Regions from separate parts of the Paenibacillus sp. 7541 genome, predicted to be linked through region 1. Evidence: predicted binding sites of a transcription regulator. Region 1 holds the regulator's gene; the other holds the start of a gene.
What was found. The regulator NrdR, encoded in region 1, represses ribonucleotide reductase genes. The targets are predictions, from matches to a motif close to AACACNATATATNGTGTT.

Region 1 (8,246 bases):
TGAAGCGGTGGAAGCCGGCGGCTCTTCCATCAAGTCCTATGTGAACGGTCAAGGGGAAATGGGGATGTTCCAGCAACGTCTGAAGATTTATGGGCGAAAGGATGAGCCCTGTCATTCATGCGGGAAACCGGTCCACAAAACGGTGGTCGGCGGCCGGGGCACGCATTATTGTCCGAGTTGCCAGCCGCTGGGGACTGTAGCTGTTTCAGCTGGCAAGATGAAGCGCAAACGCTAAGATAAAATATAGGCATGCACCTATCTTTTCCGAAAGCCATATACTGTGATGAACATATGCCGAAGGCGTGAGGATGTCCGCTGTTCATCACAGAGGCGGCTTGATCTTGATGCCGCGGCCTTCAAGGGAGGGAAGAGGGTGCTCAGTCTTATTTTCTCACCTGTACTGCTTGCCTTTGCACTTAGCCTGGACGGATTCGGGGCCGGGGTTACATATGGTCTACGCAAAACGAGAATCCCGCTGCTATCCGTACTGATCATTTCGCTATGCTCGGGACTTGTGCTCGGCATTTCCATGCAGGCAGGCGCTTTGTTACAACGGTTCTTTTCCCCGTTTGCAGCCTCCGTCATCGGGGCTGTGATCCTCATTCTGTTAGGCTGCTGGTCGTTGTGGCAGCAGATCAAACGAGCAGGCGATTCCGAGTCCGAGCCGCCGCTGGTGCTTCATAAGGAAGTGGAGGAGCGCAGTGAAGCATCCGTTTCCGGTGAGCTTCCAGCAACAGCAGCGGGTATACCCGCGAAGCGGAGTGAGCCGGGAGACGGTCAGAAGGCGGTCTTCTCGCTTGAGATCCGGAAGCTGGGCATCGTCATTCAGATTTTGCGCAGCCCGGCGCGAGCGGATATGGATGACTCGGGAAGCATATCGCCATGGGAAGCGATGTGGCTCGGCATCGCATTGTCACTGGATGCGTTTGGCGCAGGGCTTGGCGCGGCGATGCTTGGTTTCTCTCCGCTTGGGACAGCGGTGATCGTGGCTATTTTCAGCGGCACCTTTCTCTTGCTGGGGATGAAGATCGGGCTGCGGTTCGCTTCGAGCAGGAGTATGAAGTATATCTCCTATCTGCCTGCTTTTTTATTAATCATCATGGGTATAATGAAGCTGTTATGAGGTGAAGTCATGAATATCGGTTTAACCGGGGGAATCGCAACAGGAAAAAGCACAGTGTCCTCGATGCTGGTCGAAAAGGGAGCGCTTCTCGTTGATGCCGATGTTATCGCCCGGGAAGTGATGCTCCCGGGCCATCCGGTTCTGCTTGCGGTGACTGCTCATTTTGGACAAGAGATATTGCTGGCGGACGGAAGCCTAAATCGTAAAAGACTGGGCGAGATTATTTTTCACAATCCGAGCGAGCGGCAGGCGCTGAATGACATTACCCATCCGGCCATCCGCCAGGAAATCCGCAGGCAGGTACAAGCCTATGAGCGGGAGCATCCCGGTCAGCCTGTGGTGGTGGACATTCCACTGCTGCTGGAAGCGAGGGAGGAGTACCCGTACCTGAATACGATTGTGGTCGTATATGTGCCGCAGGAAGTGCAGCTTCAGCGTCTTATGGAACGTGACGGAATATCGAAGGAACAGGCAGAGGCCAGATTAAGCAGCCAACTCGACATTGAGCAGAAGAAGCAGTTGGCTGACATCGTGATCGACAACAGCGGGACATTGGCGGATACCGAGCAGCAGGTGGACAAGCTATGGCAGAGGATGGTTAGAGAGGCATGAGGTGGCTCCGGAAAAAGAGAGTGCTGCTTCTGCTGTTGATTTCTTTTTTATCCCTGCTGTTTCTGACGTCCAACTGGATGTCGCTCTTGTATCCTATCCATTACAAGGATGAGATTCGGAAACATGCGTCCTATTATGATGTCGATCCTTTCCTTGTTGCTTCGATTATCCGCGTGGAGACCAATTTCAAGCCGGGCAAGGAGTCCAAGAAAGGCGCGCTCGGCATTATGCAGCTGATGCCGGATACGGCCAACTGGGCGATGGAAATGGCCAAGCTGCCGGCCAGCTCGCTGGACAACGTCAAGCATGAGGTGGACGTCAACATCCAGCTCGGCACCTGGTACATCAGAAATCTGTACCAGCAAATGGACGGCAATCCGATAGCGGCGATTGCGGCCTACAATGCCGGGCCAGGGAACGTCAAGAACTGGCTCAGCAAAGGCACCTGGGACGGCAGCTATGAGAATGTGAAGAGCATTCCTTTTGGCGAGACCCGGCATTATGTACAGCGAGTCATTTATTATTATAATCAGTATACGAGCATATACGATGAGTTCTGAATGAAAAAGAGCGCTGGAAAGGCTTGAATGCTCAAGCCTTCCCAACACTCACTTTGTCAAAGGAAGAATCGATTATTGACCGGAGAATTGACCAGCCAATTGTTGCTCGGCCAGGGTTACCAGACGCTTGGTGATGTATCCCCCGATCGAACCGTTTTCGTAGGAAGTCATGTTACCTTGGTAGCCGTCTTGTGGGATGGAGATACCAAGTTCTTGAGCCACCTCGTACTTCAACTGCTCAAGAGCAGCGTTTGCGCGAGGAACAACCAGGTTGTTGGAGCTGTTGCTTTGTGCCATTGTTAGTTCACCTCCTTGGGTTGGTACAAGTATTATGTCTCGGGTTTCGGATTTTCATAACCTAAAATGACTTTTCATTTATTGGTAATTTTTATATAAGGAAGTGGTGTAGCGTATGAAGTGTCCGTATTGCAGTCATGCAGGGACCAAGGTGCTGGACTCCCGTCCGGCGAATGAGAACAAGTCGATCCGCCGCCGCAGAGAGTGCGAGCAGTGCAGCAGGAGGTTTACGACCTTTGAGATGGTGGAAGAGACGCCGCTCATTGTCGTGAAGAAGGATGGGAGCCGTGAGGAATTCAGCAGGGAGAAGGTGCTGCGCGGTCTGATTCGTGCTTGTGAGAAGCGGCCGGTGTCGGTGGATCAACTTGATAAAATTGTATCCGACGTGGAGCAGGCGCTGCGCAATACTGCGGCTGCAGAGGTCGAGAGCCGCCAGATTGGCGAGCTGCTGATGGAGCGGCTATATCCTGTGGATGAGGTGGCGTATGTCCGCTTTGCTTCGGTGTATCGTCAGTTTAAAGATATCAACATGTTTATGAAGGAACTGAAGAGCCTGCTGTCCAAGGGAACAGACGAAACCGAGGTATAGAAGAAGAGGAACCGAGGTGCGTAAGCTGCCTGAATATGCGGCAGCAGAGAATCAGGGCAGTCTTAGGCAGGCGGAATTGCTTCATGCCGAGAACTGCCCGGAGCCGCCGTGTTAAGCTTAAGCTCGTCCGCGATTCAGCTCCCGTTGGCTGCTGATTTTTTTGAAAAAAAACTATTGCATGTCCAGGATGCTATATGGTATATTATTCAGGCGGGAAGAAAACGGGTATCGTTGAATTCGCAAATGAATAACATACGGGGCCTTAGCTCAGCTGGGAGAGCGCATCGCTGGCAGCGATGAGGTCAGGGGTTCGATCCCCCTAGGCTCCATAATAAGAAAACCCTTGATATTCAAGGGTTTTTTGTTTTCCGAATTTAATAAGAACTTAGAACTTGGTTTCTTAAAGTGTCTTACATCAGTGGGAAATCGGTGAGATCGGTTCATTCGGCCTGACGTCGCAGGAATACCGAACCTTCAGGCTAAGCCGGGATGGAGCATAATAATTGCGACCAGGCGTATGGTCAGACAGCAGTCCTTGGATAACCCAAGGACTAATTTGCATTGGCTTGGCAGATTAGGAGGCGACCATCTTACGATATTCGTTGGCACTTACGCCGGTATAGGATTTAAATCGTTTATAAAACCAGTCGATTTCAGTATATCCCACCTCGTTCGCAATTTCGTAAATCTTCAGATCTGTTTGCTCCAGCAGCATTTTCGCTCTTTCCATACGTTGAATGAACAAATATTGGTTAAAACTCATATTTTCATGGTTTTTGAACTTTTGGCCAAGATAGGAGCGGTTGAAATGGAATTTGCTTGAAATGTCTTTAAGCGTAATATTCTCGTGAAGCTTCTTCCCCACATATTCCTTGACTCTGTGAATCACGTCATCCTCAGTGCGGCGTTGGTTCGCGTAAACAGCAGCTACGCTCTTCACCAGTTCCTCAGCCGGCAACGTGCTCGGTACGTAATCGCTTACCTGCAGCTGCAGCGCTTTGCGGATGAAGGCAAATTCCATGGTATCCTCAACAACAATGATGGGTAATCGGCTGATCCTCCGGATTCGACCGCACAGCTCCAACCCTTTCTTGGGGCTGCCGGTCATGTTGATAACCGCCAGTGAATAGCCATTCTCCTCAATCTGGCGCAGCGATGCCTCATAATCATCATCGCAGATTTCCATGTTCATCCCACATTTGCGCCAATCCTGCAGGCGAAGCATGTCATCGGAGCAGCAGCCCAGATTGATATACAGTAACTTAGACATAATGACTCCCTCCCCAGATAATGCGAAAAGCAGAATATCCATCAAAATGTTTACGCTTACATTATGTTGTCCGGCCCCCCTTTTCCACAATGTGCTTTTCTTTGCATTCCTAACCGTTCTTTACTTCTTGCAAAGCTGGGTTGAAATAGATTGGCGGACAAGCCGTTGCAGGGGACGGTCTTCTAGCGTTTCAGGGGTAGAATATCTCGATTTCCCCAGGTTGTTGCATGGAAATGTAAGCGCTAAACTTTGGGTGAATCTGGACCAAACATCAAACGTTGAGGGGGATTAAAGATGCGTGTTCGCAAATTAATGGTTCTGTTATTGGGACTGGTTCTGCTGCTTGCAGCCTGCAGCGGTGGCTCGGACAACCCGAGCAGCGGCACTCAAGAAGCCGTGGAATCGGGCACGAATAGCAGCACTGAAAACGAGACGTCGAAGGGAACGGACGAGACGGAAAACAGCGGCGGGGATGAAGTCTACAGAACGCCGGAAATGGATTTCGATTTAGGCGGTAAGACGATCAAAATCGTCTCTTGGTGGGATATGACGATTCCGGAGGATACCCCGGACAATATCCAGCGCAAGAAGAATCTTGAAGACCTGATGCAAAAGCATAATTTTAAAGTGGAGTACGTGGCCATCGACTACGGCGAGTACCAAGAGAAAGTTACTGCTTCCTTGCTCGCTGGTGAACCGGTCGGTGATATTGTTCGCCTTGGCAAAACCTACACGGTGCCTACCTTGGTTAAACAGGATCTGCTCTGGCCGATCGACGAATACACCAAAAACCCCGTCGCCTTTAATCAAAAGGTTACAAACGAATACTACACGTATGAAGACAGGGGGTACGGATTCACCGAAAATCAAGCAAATCTGGTTCAGGGCATCTTTTACAATCGTACACTTATGAACCAGCTTGGCTTAAAGCCGCTTCAAGAGTACGTGAACGAAGATAACTGGAATTGGGAAACATTCATAAAAGTGGCTAAAGAAGCCAACAAAGATACGAACAACGATGGCAAGCTGGACACTTGGGGGCTAGCAAACTCCTCGCTTATGGATCATGCCTTATATTCCAACAACACGGGTCTGACCAAAGAAGATAAGCAAAATCTAGAAGATCCTGCAACACTGGATGCTCTTCATTTCATTTCTCGTATTGCTACCGAGAAACTAGCAAGACCAACCGAGGGCGGCGACTGGACGGAGCCAGGCCAATTTTTCCGTCAAGGCAATACATTAATGTACGCCGGTGCCCTCCACGAGTTGAGCGGCATGCAGACGGATATGCCGGATTACGACATCGGTTTCGTACCTTTTCCGAAAGGGCCGAACGCAACGGAGTACCACTCTGCCGAAGCACTCTTCCAGGCGCTCACCATTCCGAAAGCAGTCGAAAATCCGGAACAGCTGCTTTATATCTGGGAGAAAATCAACGACATTGAATCCGTATACGACTATCCGGACCAAGCCTCTTACGAAACGTTATTCTCGAGCGAAGACGATTTAAATAACGCCAAAATGGTGGCGCCAAACATGATTATTCTTGACCACAATACATTCCCGAATTTGAAGTACTACGATTTCGTCGGCGAGCTGAATGAAGGGATATCTGTTTCTACCGTGGTTGAGAAGTACAAGTCAACCTTCCAAGCGGCCATTGACGAAGTATATGGTCCTTGACATTGAACATTACCCGAGAGGTGAACGTCCCTGCGCAGCGCATTGCTGCGGCCGGGACTGTCATTGGATGGATTAACCGTATGGGAGGGAGAGAAATTGAACACCAGGAACAAGCGTTTCGGCAGCGCCATACTTGTCATTGTCCTATTTTTTTTGTCTCTATGGGCCTTCTACCCTTCGAAATCGACAAACCAAGGCTTCGTTCAAGCGACCTCCGACTTTGAAGCGGTCATAAAAACGGAAGGGCAGGACGGGTACAGCCAGTATTTAGAGGCCCATGTATCGGCGAGCCGTCCGGACCGCATCGTTCGCATCGAAGGCGAGTCCTTTGCATCAACCTCTGGGGAAGGATTCGAGATCGCGGAGAAATTACACGGCTCCGAAGGGAAGTCCGTGATCACGCCAGAGGTTGGCTCCATCTCATGGGACGTAAACGTGGAAGAACCGGGCTTATACCATGTCCGGATCCGATTCTATCCAATAGAGGGGAAGAGTTCGGCAATCGAAAGGCAATTCTCTATCAATGACGAGGTGCCTTTCAAGGGAGCAGATATCCTACTATTCGACAGGGTATGGGGAAACCGGGACGAGGAAATCAGACAGGATAACCGCGGAAACGATCTGCGGCCAAGGCAGATCGAGCAGCCTTCCTGGCAGCTTGCGCCGCTCTCCGATCGGTACGGCTACTATGATGAACCATATTCCTTTTATTTTGACAAGGGCAAGCAGAAGCTTACGCTAACGTCCTTGCGGGAGCCGATGGCCATTGATTATATCGAGCTGTACCAGGAGCATGCCTTGAAAACATACGAGGAGCTGGCGAATGAATATGAGTCTGAGGGCTTGGAACCGACCCGGGGTCAGTACATTCTGATTCAGGCGGAGGATGCCAAGCGGAAATCGTCGCCGACCTTGTATCCTACATCCGACAGATCCAGCCCGACCGTTGTGCCGTACGACGTTTCCAAAATCAGAATCAACACCATCGGAGGCGTTAACTGGAAGCTGCCGGGGCAATGGATCGAATGGGAGTTCGAGGTGGAAGAAGAAGGTTTGTACCAAATCGCCTTGAAGCAAAAGCAGGACCAGCTCCGGGGCGTATTTGCCACCCGAAGTCTTATGATCAACGGGGAGTTTCCCTTTGAGGAAATGAAACGAATCCGCTTTCATTATGATCGCGATTGGCAAATGAACGTGCTGGGCGAGGAAGAACCTTATTTATTCCATTTCACTAAAGGGACGCATCAAATTCGAATGATGGTGTCTCTCGGCGAGATCGCGCCGCTCTTGCAGACGATTGAATCCAGCGTGCTGGAGCTGAACGAAATGTACCGCAAAATATTAATGATCACCTCCAATACGCCGGATCCGTTCCGCGATTATCAATTGGAGAAGCGGATTCCGGATATGGTGGAGGTGTTCACCGAGCAGGCCGAAATCATTCAGAGCGTTGCCGATTATCTGGAAGAAGCAACGGGCGAGCGAAGCGAAAAGGTAGCCGTCCTGCATTCGATGGTGCACCAGCTGAACGAGCTTGCCGAAAATCCCGAAACCGTCGCCAAGCGCTTGGATACGTATAAAGTGAACGTAGGCGGTCTGGGAACCTGGATGCTGCAGATTAAAGAGCAGCCCATCTCGCTCGATTATCTGATCATTCACTCGCCGGATCGTAATCTGCCCAAAGCGGACGCGTCGTTACTCGAGGTTGCGGGCCATGAGCTAGGCGCTTACGTGGCTTCGTACACGGAAGACTATGACACGATCGGCAACGCCGGCGATGAAGAAGAAGCCATCACCGTTTGGGTGACGACAGGACGCGATCAGGCGCAAGTACTGAAAGCATTGATCGACGACACGTTTACGCCTGAATCGGACATTCCGGTGCATCTCCGGCTTGTTCCGGGAAATATCCTTCTGCCAGCCACGCTTGCCGGAGAAGGTCCGGATGTCGCCATGCAAATCGGCGAGGACGTGCCGGTCAATTACGCGATGAGGGGCGCTGCAGCTGATCTAACGAAATTCGATGATTTCGAAGAGGTGGTCACCCGATTCCGCGATAGCGGGCTTGAGCCTTATAGATATAACGGTGGAGTGTACGCCTTGCCTGAG
Region 2 (8,246 bases), on a different contig from region 1:
TCCAGCAGCTATGATGCTGAATCGCAATCATCCACGGATGATGGGCGCGGCCTCGGTGAATATGTTATGATATAGGCTGATAAATAGAAACGCATGTTCACATATCGGCATGGATGGACAAGCTTGAATTCAGACAAGGAAGTGTTAAACGGCATGGATTTGTTCAGTTTAAGTCGCGAAGAGGACCGGAACGGACGGCTGCTGGCTGACCGTATGCGTCCGCAAACGCTGGATGAATATATCGGGCAGGAGCACATTATAGGCCCGGGCAAACTGCTGAGAAGAGCCATTGAAGCTGATCAAGTCTCCTCGATTCTTCTCTATGGCCCGCCTGGATGTGGAAAAACAACGCTCGCTCACATTATCTCTACACAGACGAAGGGCGCTTTTGTGCGGCTGAATGCCGTTGAGGCGTCTGTGAAGGATGTCAGGGAAGTGATTGAGCAGGCCCAGAGCAACAAAAGTTTGTACGGAACGAAAACGATTCTGTTCCTCGATGAGGTCCATCGCTTCAACAGCTCCAGACAGGATGCGCTGCTGCCGGCGGTGGAGAACGGGACGATTATTTTTATCGGCGCGACTACGGAGAACCCGTTTCACTATGTGAACGGGGCCTTGATGAGCCGCTCAACCTTGTTTCAGCTGGAGCCGCTGAACAGGGATCATGCCATGATCGCTATGCGAAGAGCGCTGGCGAACGAGGACAGAGGGCTGGGCTTTATGGATCTTCAGGTGGATGATGCGGCGCTGGATCATATTGCTTCCATGGCTAACGGCGATATTCGCCGCGCGCTGAATGCACTGGAGCTGGCCGCGCTCACCACGCCCCCGGGGCAGGACGGCAGCATCCACATTACGCTGGAGGTGGCGGAGGAATCGATTCGCAGACCGACCGTGCGGGCGGATGAGTCTACGCAGTACGATGTATTGTCCGCTTTTCATAAGAGCATCCGCGGCTCCAGCGATGCGGCGCTGTTCTGGTTTCTGTATGCGGTTGAGAAGCTCGGGATGGACCCGATGGTGTTCCTTCGCCGCCTGATCGCCGCCAGCAGCGAGGATATCGGCCTTGCCAATCCACAGGCGATGGTGCAGGCGGTCAGCGCGTTGGAAGCGTACCGGAACAACGGCTGGCCGGAGGCAAAGCTGAATATCGCCCAGGCGATTCTGTTTGCGGTTGAAAGCCCGAAATCGAATGCGGTTGTGGATGCGATATCCAGAGCGATGTCTGCCATGGATGAGGTGAAGTCGGCCGAGGTTCCGCTTCATCTGCGGGATGCGCATTATAAAGGCGCGGTGAAGCTGGGGCATGTTGGCTACAAATACCCGCATGATTATCCGGGGCATTATGTGAAACAGGATTATTTGCCGAAGGAGCTGAACAATCGGGTGTTCTATCAGGCTACGGAGCAGGGGAATGAGGCCAAGATCGCCCATAACCAGCGCCTTCGCCGGAGTGAGTAACCAGGCCCTGCGCTTCGTATGAACGATTCATTGTGCTGGAGGGGAAATAGGAATGACAAGAAAGATGTCGCGTTATATGATTCTGCTGCTGTCCACAGCGATTGTGCTGGGCGGCTGCCAAGCGGGCAAGACGACCGACTCTGATAGCGCTGCGGCCGGCTCGCCCGCCGGGGCTGAGCAGGAGTATCATGCAGCCGGGGACACGCCGGGGGAGCATGACCATCTCCATCATGCGAGCGGAGATTTGCGGGAGGTCACCGCTTCGATCGAGGAACTTCCAACCTTCCTGGATGGGGCGGTAAGCGAGATGCGGACGATTTATGCTCTGGCTGCCCAGGTCAGCGATGTGCTTGAATACATGCCATGCTACTGCGGCTGCGGCGATAGCGCCGGTCATCAGAGCAATCTGAACTGCTTCATTCATGAAATCCGGGAGGACGGCAGTGTCGAGTGGGATGATCATGGCACCCGCTGCGGCGTCTGCCTGGACATTGCGGTGGAATCCGCACTGATGAGAAGCGAGGGAATGCACTTGTCCGATATCCGGGCCGCCATCGACGAGAAGTACAAGACAGGTTATGCCGCCCCAACCCGGACGCCGCTGCCGCCGGCAGAGAGTTAATATATCCATAGATAACCGCTGAACAAAGGAGCTGGCTCGGATCACTATCGTGATTGGAGGTCAGCTTCTTTTTGCGTGTCTCATTCGGACTCGGGGTGTTCTCCATGTATGTGACTTCTCTACGGATGATATGGATCATAATTTTTTTGAAAAACGCCGTCAGGCCAAGCCTCGCCGGCACTTAAACAGAGCCGTTCGGATCCTGCTCGAACAAACAGTGACTTTTGTTACAGAATAAATCAACATATTGATGTTATCTTGTTCTGGCATACAATATATTGATTTGTTTGAATTTCGGCAGGGGAGTGATTGATCAAGATGTTGCAGGTAATGAAGCGGGATGGGAGCTTGACTGAATTTGATATGTCACGCATCGTGAGAGCGGTGAACAAGGCCTTTCGGGCAGTCAAAGGCAGCGCTGAAGACGATGTGTCGGTCCGCATCGGGCAGCAGGTGACGGATCGGGTAGCGGAGGCAGAGAGCCTCACGGTGGAATATATTCAGGATTGTGTCATCCAGGCTCTGAGGGAAAGCCAGTATGGGGAAGTGGCGGATGCCTACAGCCAATATCGGGATGCCCGCGATCTGGAGCGGATCAGGAGAGGGGAGCTGTACAAAATCAGCAGTGATGTGATCGGTGCAGCGAATCCTGATCTGCTTCGGGAGAATGCCAATTTGAACGGGGAATCCTTCAGTGGAAAGATGAGCCGCATCGGATCCGAATACGCCAAATGGATCGCCAACCGCTTTGTTCTTCCTTCGGAGCTGTACAAGGCGGTGAAGGACGGCTATGTGTATGTGCATGATCTGGATCAATATGCGCTCGGAACGACCAACTGCATCTTTATCCCGTTTGACCGTCTGCTGGCTAAAGGCTTTAATACCGGCAACGGATCGGTGCGCCCGCCGCAGAGCATCATGACCGCGATGGCGCTTGTGGCCATTATTTTTCAGTCCCAGCAGAACAGTCAGTTTGGCGGGGTTTCGGCCAATAAAATCGACTGGGATCTGGCCCCATATGTCGGAAAATCATTTCGCAGACATTTCCGCAAAGGGCTGCTCTATCTCGGGGAGACGAGCGGGAAAGCTCATGAAGGGTCTGCAGACGGCAGCCTGGCCCATCTGCTCGAGGATGGTGAGCTTTACATAGACAATATGTCCCTGAAGGCCGCGTATCCGCGAACCTATGCCTATGCCTATGAGGAAACCGTCCATGAGACGAAGCAGGCAGCGGAGTCGCTGATACACAATCTGAACACGATGAGCAGCCGGGCCGGCGGTCAAATTCCGTTCACCTCGCTGAACTATGGCATGTGCACCTCCACCGAGGGAAGGCTGGTGACCCGCGCGCTGCTGGATGCAACGATCGATGGCTTGGGCCGAGGCGAGACGCCGATATTCCCGCAGCATATTTTCCAGTGCAAGCAGGGTGTGAACCAGGCCGAAGGGGAGCCGAATTATGATCTGTTCCTGAAGGCGGTGGAATGCTCCAGCCGGAGGCTGTATCCGAATTTTGTCAATGTGGATGCTTCCTTCAACCTGCCGTATTATCAGCCGGATGATCCGGATACGATCATTGCCACGATGGGCTGCAGGACCCGCACCATTTCCGACCGGTTCGGACGCAACCGGCTCAGCGGCAAAGGCAACCTGTCCTTCAATACGATTAATCTGGTTCGCCTCGGGATGGAATCCGGCATCGTATTTGGCAAACGAACTGAACCGGATCTGGAAGGCTTCTTCCGTCAATTGGATCGCTATATGAACATCGCGGTGGAAGGTCTTGTCCACCGGTTTGAGATTCAGGCGAAGCAGCCGGCCAAAGCATCGGATTTCATGATGCGCGAAGGGGTATGGGAAGGCGGAGACTCGCTGGGTCCTGACGATCAGGTTCGCGAGCTGATCAAGCATGGCACGCTTGCGCTTGGTTTTATCGGACTGGCCGAATGCCTCAAGGCGCTGACAGGCAAGCACCACGGGGAGGACGAAGGCAGCCATCGCCTTGGTCTCGAGATGATTTCCCGCATGCGCCGCTTCTGCGATGAGATGAGCGACAAGTACAATCTGAATATCTCGCTCTTCGCTACCCCTGCTGAGGGTCTGTCCGGTAAATTCACGGCGGTCGATCAGGCGGAGTACGGGAGCATTCCCGGCGTGACAGACAAGGAGTACTATACAAATTCCTTTCACGTTCCGGTGTATTACAAGCTTTCGGCCTTTGAGAAAATCAAGCTGGAGGCGCCGTTCCACAAGCTGTGCAACGCCGGGGCCATCTCCTACGTGGAGCTGGACGGGAATGCGAGAATGAACACCGCCGCTTTCAAGCGTATCGTGCAGTTTGCCCTCGAGGAAGATATCGGTTACTTCTCCGTCAATCATCCGCTCGACCGCTGTCCTTCCTGCCATTATGAAGGCATTATCGGTTCGGCGTGCCCAGGATGCGGCGCAGGCGAGCAGGAGGTGCACTTCCAGCGGCTGCGCCGGGTGACCGGGTATTTGACCGGCAATTATACCGAGCGCTTCAATTCGGCCAAGCAGGCCGAGGTCCGGGACCGGGTGAAGCATCTGTGAACATCTGCGGCTATATTCCGGAAAGCATCAATGAGGGCGCAGGGCTGCGGGCGGTGCTGTTCATCAGCGGCTGCAAGCATGCCTGCCCCGGATGCTTTAATCCGGCGTCCTGGGATTTTCAGGCTGGGGAGCGGTTTACGGAGGAAATGGCCGGGCGAATCATCGGCGACGTGAAGACCAACTCCCTGCTGGACGGTATTACGCTGTGCGGAGGCGATCCGTTCTTCTCTGCCGAGGAGTGCGCGGAATTCCTGATCAAGTTTAAAGCGCGCTGTCCGGACAAAAATGTGTGGGCATACACCGGCTTTACGTTCGAAGCGTTGGTGAAGCGTCCGGAGCTGAAGCAGCTGGCGCTGCTGTGCGACGTTATTGTGGATGGAAAATTCATCGCCGCAGAGAAGGATGTGTCCCTTCCCTTCCGGGGCAGCCGCAATCAGCGTTTGGTTGATGTGCGCGAGAGTGTCCGGCAGGGACGGGTGGTGGAGATTGAATTGTAGCGTTAAGGATGAAACGGGACGACAAAAGACACGCATTGCGCAAGCTTCAATGCCTGCTGCAATGCGTGTCTTTCTGTATCGTATGAGCCTGTTAATAAGGGACTTTATCAGCAGATTCAATCGTTCCGCCGCCGAGACATTCGTCACCTTGATAGAACACGACCGCTTGACCTGGCGTAATGGCCTTCTGCGGTTTGGCAAAAGCGACATGGACGTTGCCGTCTTCCAGGCGGGTGACGGTGACCTCCTGATCGGGCTGGCGGTAACGGAATTTGGCGGTGCAGGTGAAGACGTCTTTGGGCATGGCGTCTTCCCCGGCTATCCAGCTGATCCCGGAAGCGGTCAGACCTGTGGAATACAGGCTGGGGTGATCCCCCTGCACGACATAGAGAATGTTCTTCTCCAAATCCTTGTCGGCTACAAACCAAGGCTCTCCCGTGCCTGATCCCCCGATGCCAAGACCTTGGCGCTGTCCGAGCGTATAATACATCAGCCCGTCATGGCGGCCCTTAATCTCGCCGGATACGATATCAACCATATCACCCGATTGGGCAGGCAGGTAGTGGCTAAGAAATTCCTTGAAATCCCGTTCGCCGATGAAGCAGACGCCGGTGCTGTCCTTCTTCTTGGCCGTGTACAGGCCCGCCTCTTCGGCCAGTCTGCGCACCTCCGGCTTCGGCAGATGCCCGATCGGGAACATCGCCTTGGAGAGCTGGTCCTGATTCAGCGCATTGAGGAAGTAGGTTTGGTCCTTGTTGCTGTCCACGCCCCGGAGAAGGCGATATTGACCGTCCTCCTCAATGACCCGCGCATAGTGGCCGGTCGCGACATAGTCAGCACCCAGATCAAGCGCTTTGTTCAGAAACTCTCCGAACTTGATCTCCCGGTTGCACATGACATCGGGATTTGGCGTTCGTCCGGCCTTATATTCATCAAGAAAATAGGAAAATACTTTATCGTAGTATTCCTTTTCAAAATTGACAGTGTAGTACGGTATATCAAGCTGTTCGCATACCCGGCGGACATCTTCGGCATCCGCTTCAGCGGTACAATGACCGAATTCATCAGTGTCATCCCAGTTCTTCATGAAGATGCCGATGACTTCATAACCTTGCTGCTTCAGGAGCAGAGCGGTTACGGAGGAATCGACGCCCCCGGACATGCCGACAACGATACGCGTGTTTTGTTTGTCTTTTGACATCGTCATCACCATTTTCGTATGAAATTGTGCCCATGGACGTATTTTAACACACTTTTGCAAGCTTAGACATGTCTCGTATTGTCCACCCACGGTGAACAATTTATGTAATTTCCGACGGAAGATTACCCATTTGCACCCTAGATATGTTACCATAAGCTGAGGGTAATGATCGGAATAAGGAGAAAACTTGGGGTTAACGGTCCAAGCATCGGCATCAGGGTCAGATTTCGGCTAATACCCGCTTAATGTACAACAACAACCAAACGATAAGGCACGGTTATAAATTTGAAGTGAGGTGTCACCTTTGAAGATATCAACTAAAGGAAGATACGGTTTAACCATCATGATGGAGCTGGCGGCCAAATTCGGTGAGGGTCCGACTTCGCTGAAGAGCATCGCCGAGAAGAATCAGCTATCCGAGCATTATTTGGAGCAGCTGATTGCGCCGCTGCGCAATGCCGGGCTGGTCAAGAGCATTCGCGGAGCATACGGCGGATACATCCTGTCGCGCGAACCGGAATCCATTACGGCCGGAGACGTGATTCGCGTTCTGGAAGGTCCGATCTCGCCGGTGGATTTCACGGAGGAAGACGATCCGGCCAAGCGGGACCTGTGGCTGCGCATCCGGGACAGCATCGCTGAGGTGCTTGATTCCACCACCTTGGACAACCTGATTAATTATCACGAGCAATCGGCTTCGGATAATTACATGTTCTATATATAAGGGTGGTTGTCATGAGTTCAATTTATCTGGATCATGCCGCTTCGACGCCGGTTCATCCTGAAGTTGCGGAGCGCATGATCCATATACTAACCACACAGTACGGCAATGCATCCAGCGTCCATCAGTACGGCCGTTCGGCCAAAAAAATAGTGAATGGCGCCCGCGACAGCATTGCCGCCAGACTCGGTTGCCTGCCGGAAGAGCTTGTGTTCACCTCCGGTGGAACCGAAAGCGATAATCTGGCGATATTCGGGGTAGTGGAATCGCTTGGCCTGAAGGGCAAGCATATCATTACCTCTGCGATTGAGCATCATGCGGTTCTGCATACCTGCGAGGAGCTGGAGAGCCAAGGCTGTCAAGTGACCTATGTCCCTGTGGACGCCTACGGACGCGTGGCGGTTGAGGATGTGGAAGCGGCTATGCAGGACAACACCGTGCTGGTGACTATCATGTATGGCAACAACGAGGTTGGCACCATTCAGCCGATCCGCGAGATCGGGGAGTTATGCCGAAGCCGCGGCATTTTGTTCCATACCGATGCGGTCCAAGCTTTGGGTGCGGTGCCCATCGTCTGCCATGAGCTTCCGGTTGACCTGTGGAGCTTCTCTTCCCATAAGATTAACGGCCCGCAGGGCATCGGCGCACTTGTCGTACGGAGCGGAATCGGTCTTAAAGCCCGGCTGTTCGGAGGGCTTCAGGAGAAGAAGCGCCGCGCGGGTACAGAGAATATGGCGGGCATTGCCGGCTTTGCCGCTGCCGTGGAACTGACGGTATCGCAGGCGGAAGCCAAGCGTGCCGGACTGGAGGAGCTTCGAAGCTCGCTGATTGCAGCGCTGCGCCGGGAGGTCGGCGAAGAAGCTTTTGTCATTAACGGACACCCTGATCATTACCTTCCTCATATATTAAACATCAGCTTTCCCGACGTGGGAACAGAGACGATGCTGATGAACCTCGATATGGAGGGCATTGCCGCAGCCAGCGGCTCGGCCTGCACTTCAGGATCTCTGGAAATCTCCCATGTACTGCAAGCGATGAAACTTCCGGATGATGTTTTGCGTTCGGCGGTTCGATTTAGTTTCGGTTTGGGTAATACTACTCAAGAAATGGAGTATACTGCCCAAAAAATTGGAACCATCCTTAATCGGCTGCGTAAATAAAGGTTAGGATTTC

Region 2: the regulator NrdR is predicted to act here: its motif matches at 2,351-2,368, upstream of CHH75_RS02485 (anaerobic ribonucleoside triphosphate reductase).

Annotation. Positions count from the first base shown of each region.
Region 1 covers NZ_NQLZ01000012.1:46,844-55,089, forward strand. Annotated here, with positions in the region: gene mutM (DNA-formamidopyrimidine glycosylase) at 1-235, shown strand, start outside; gene CHH75_RS07815 (MntP/YtaF family protein) at 374-1,123, shown strand; gene coaE (dephospho-CoA kinase) at 1,133-1,735, shown strand; gene CHH75_RS07825 (lytic transglycosylase domain-containing protein) at 1,732-2,295, shown strand; gene CHH75_RS07830 (alpha/beta-type small acid-soluble spore protein) at 2,368-2,592, opposite strand; gene nrdR (transcriptional regulator NrdR) at 2,708-3,181, shown strand; tRNA gene CHH75_RS07840 (tRNA-Ala) at 3,438-3,510, shown strand; gene CHH75_RS07845 (response regulator transcription factor) at 3,756-4,451, opposite strand; gene CHH75_RS07850 (ABC transporter substrate-binding protein) at 4,746-6,137, shown strand; gene CHH75_RS07855 (extracellular solute-binding protein) at 6,234-8,246, shown strand, end outside.
Region 2 covers NZ_NQLZ01000005.1:32,038-40,283, forward strand. Annotated here, with positions in the region: gene CHH75_RS02475 (replication-associated recombination protein A) at 154-1,461, shown strand; gene CHH75_RS02480 (PCYCGC motif-containing (lipo)protein) at 1,514-2,083, shown strand; gene CHH75_RS02485 (anaerobic ribonucleoside triphosphate reductase) at 2,447-4,654, shown strand; gene nrdG (anaerobic ribonucleoside-triphosphate reductase activating protein) at 4,651-5,151, shown strand; gene mnmA (tRNA 2-thiouridine(34) synthase MnmA) at 5,243-6,358, opposite strand; gene cymR (cysteine metabolism transcriptional regulator CymR) at 6,657-7,076, shown strand; gene CHH75_RS02505 (cysteine desulfurase family protein) at 7,088-8,233, shown strand.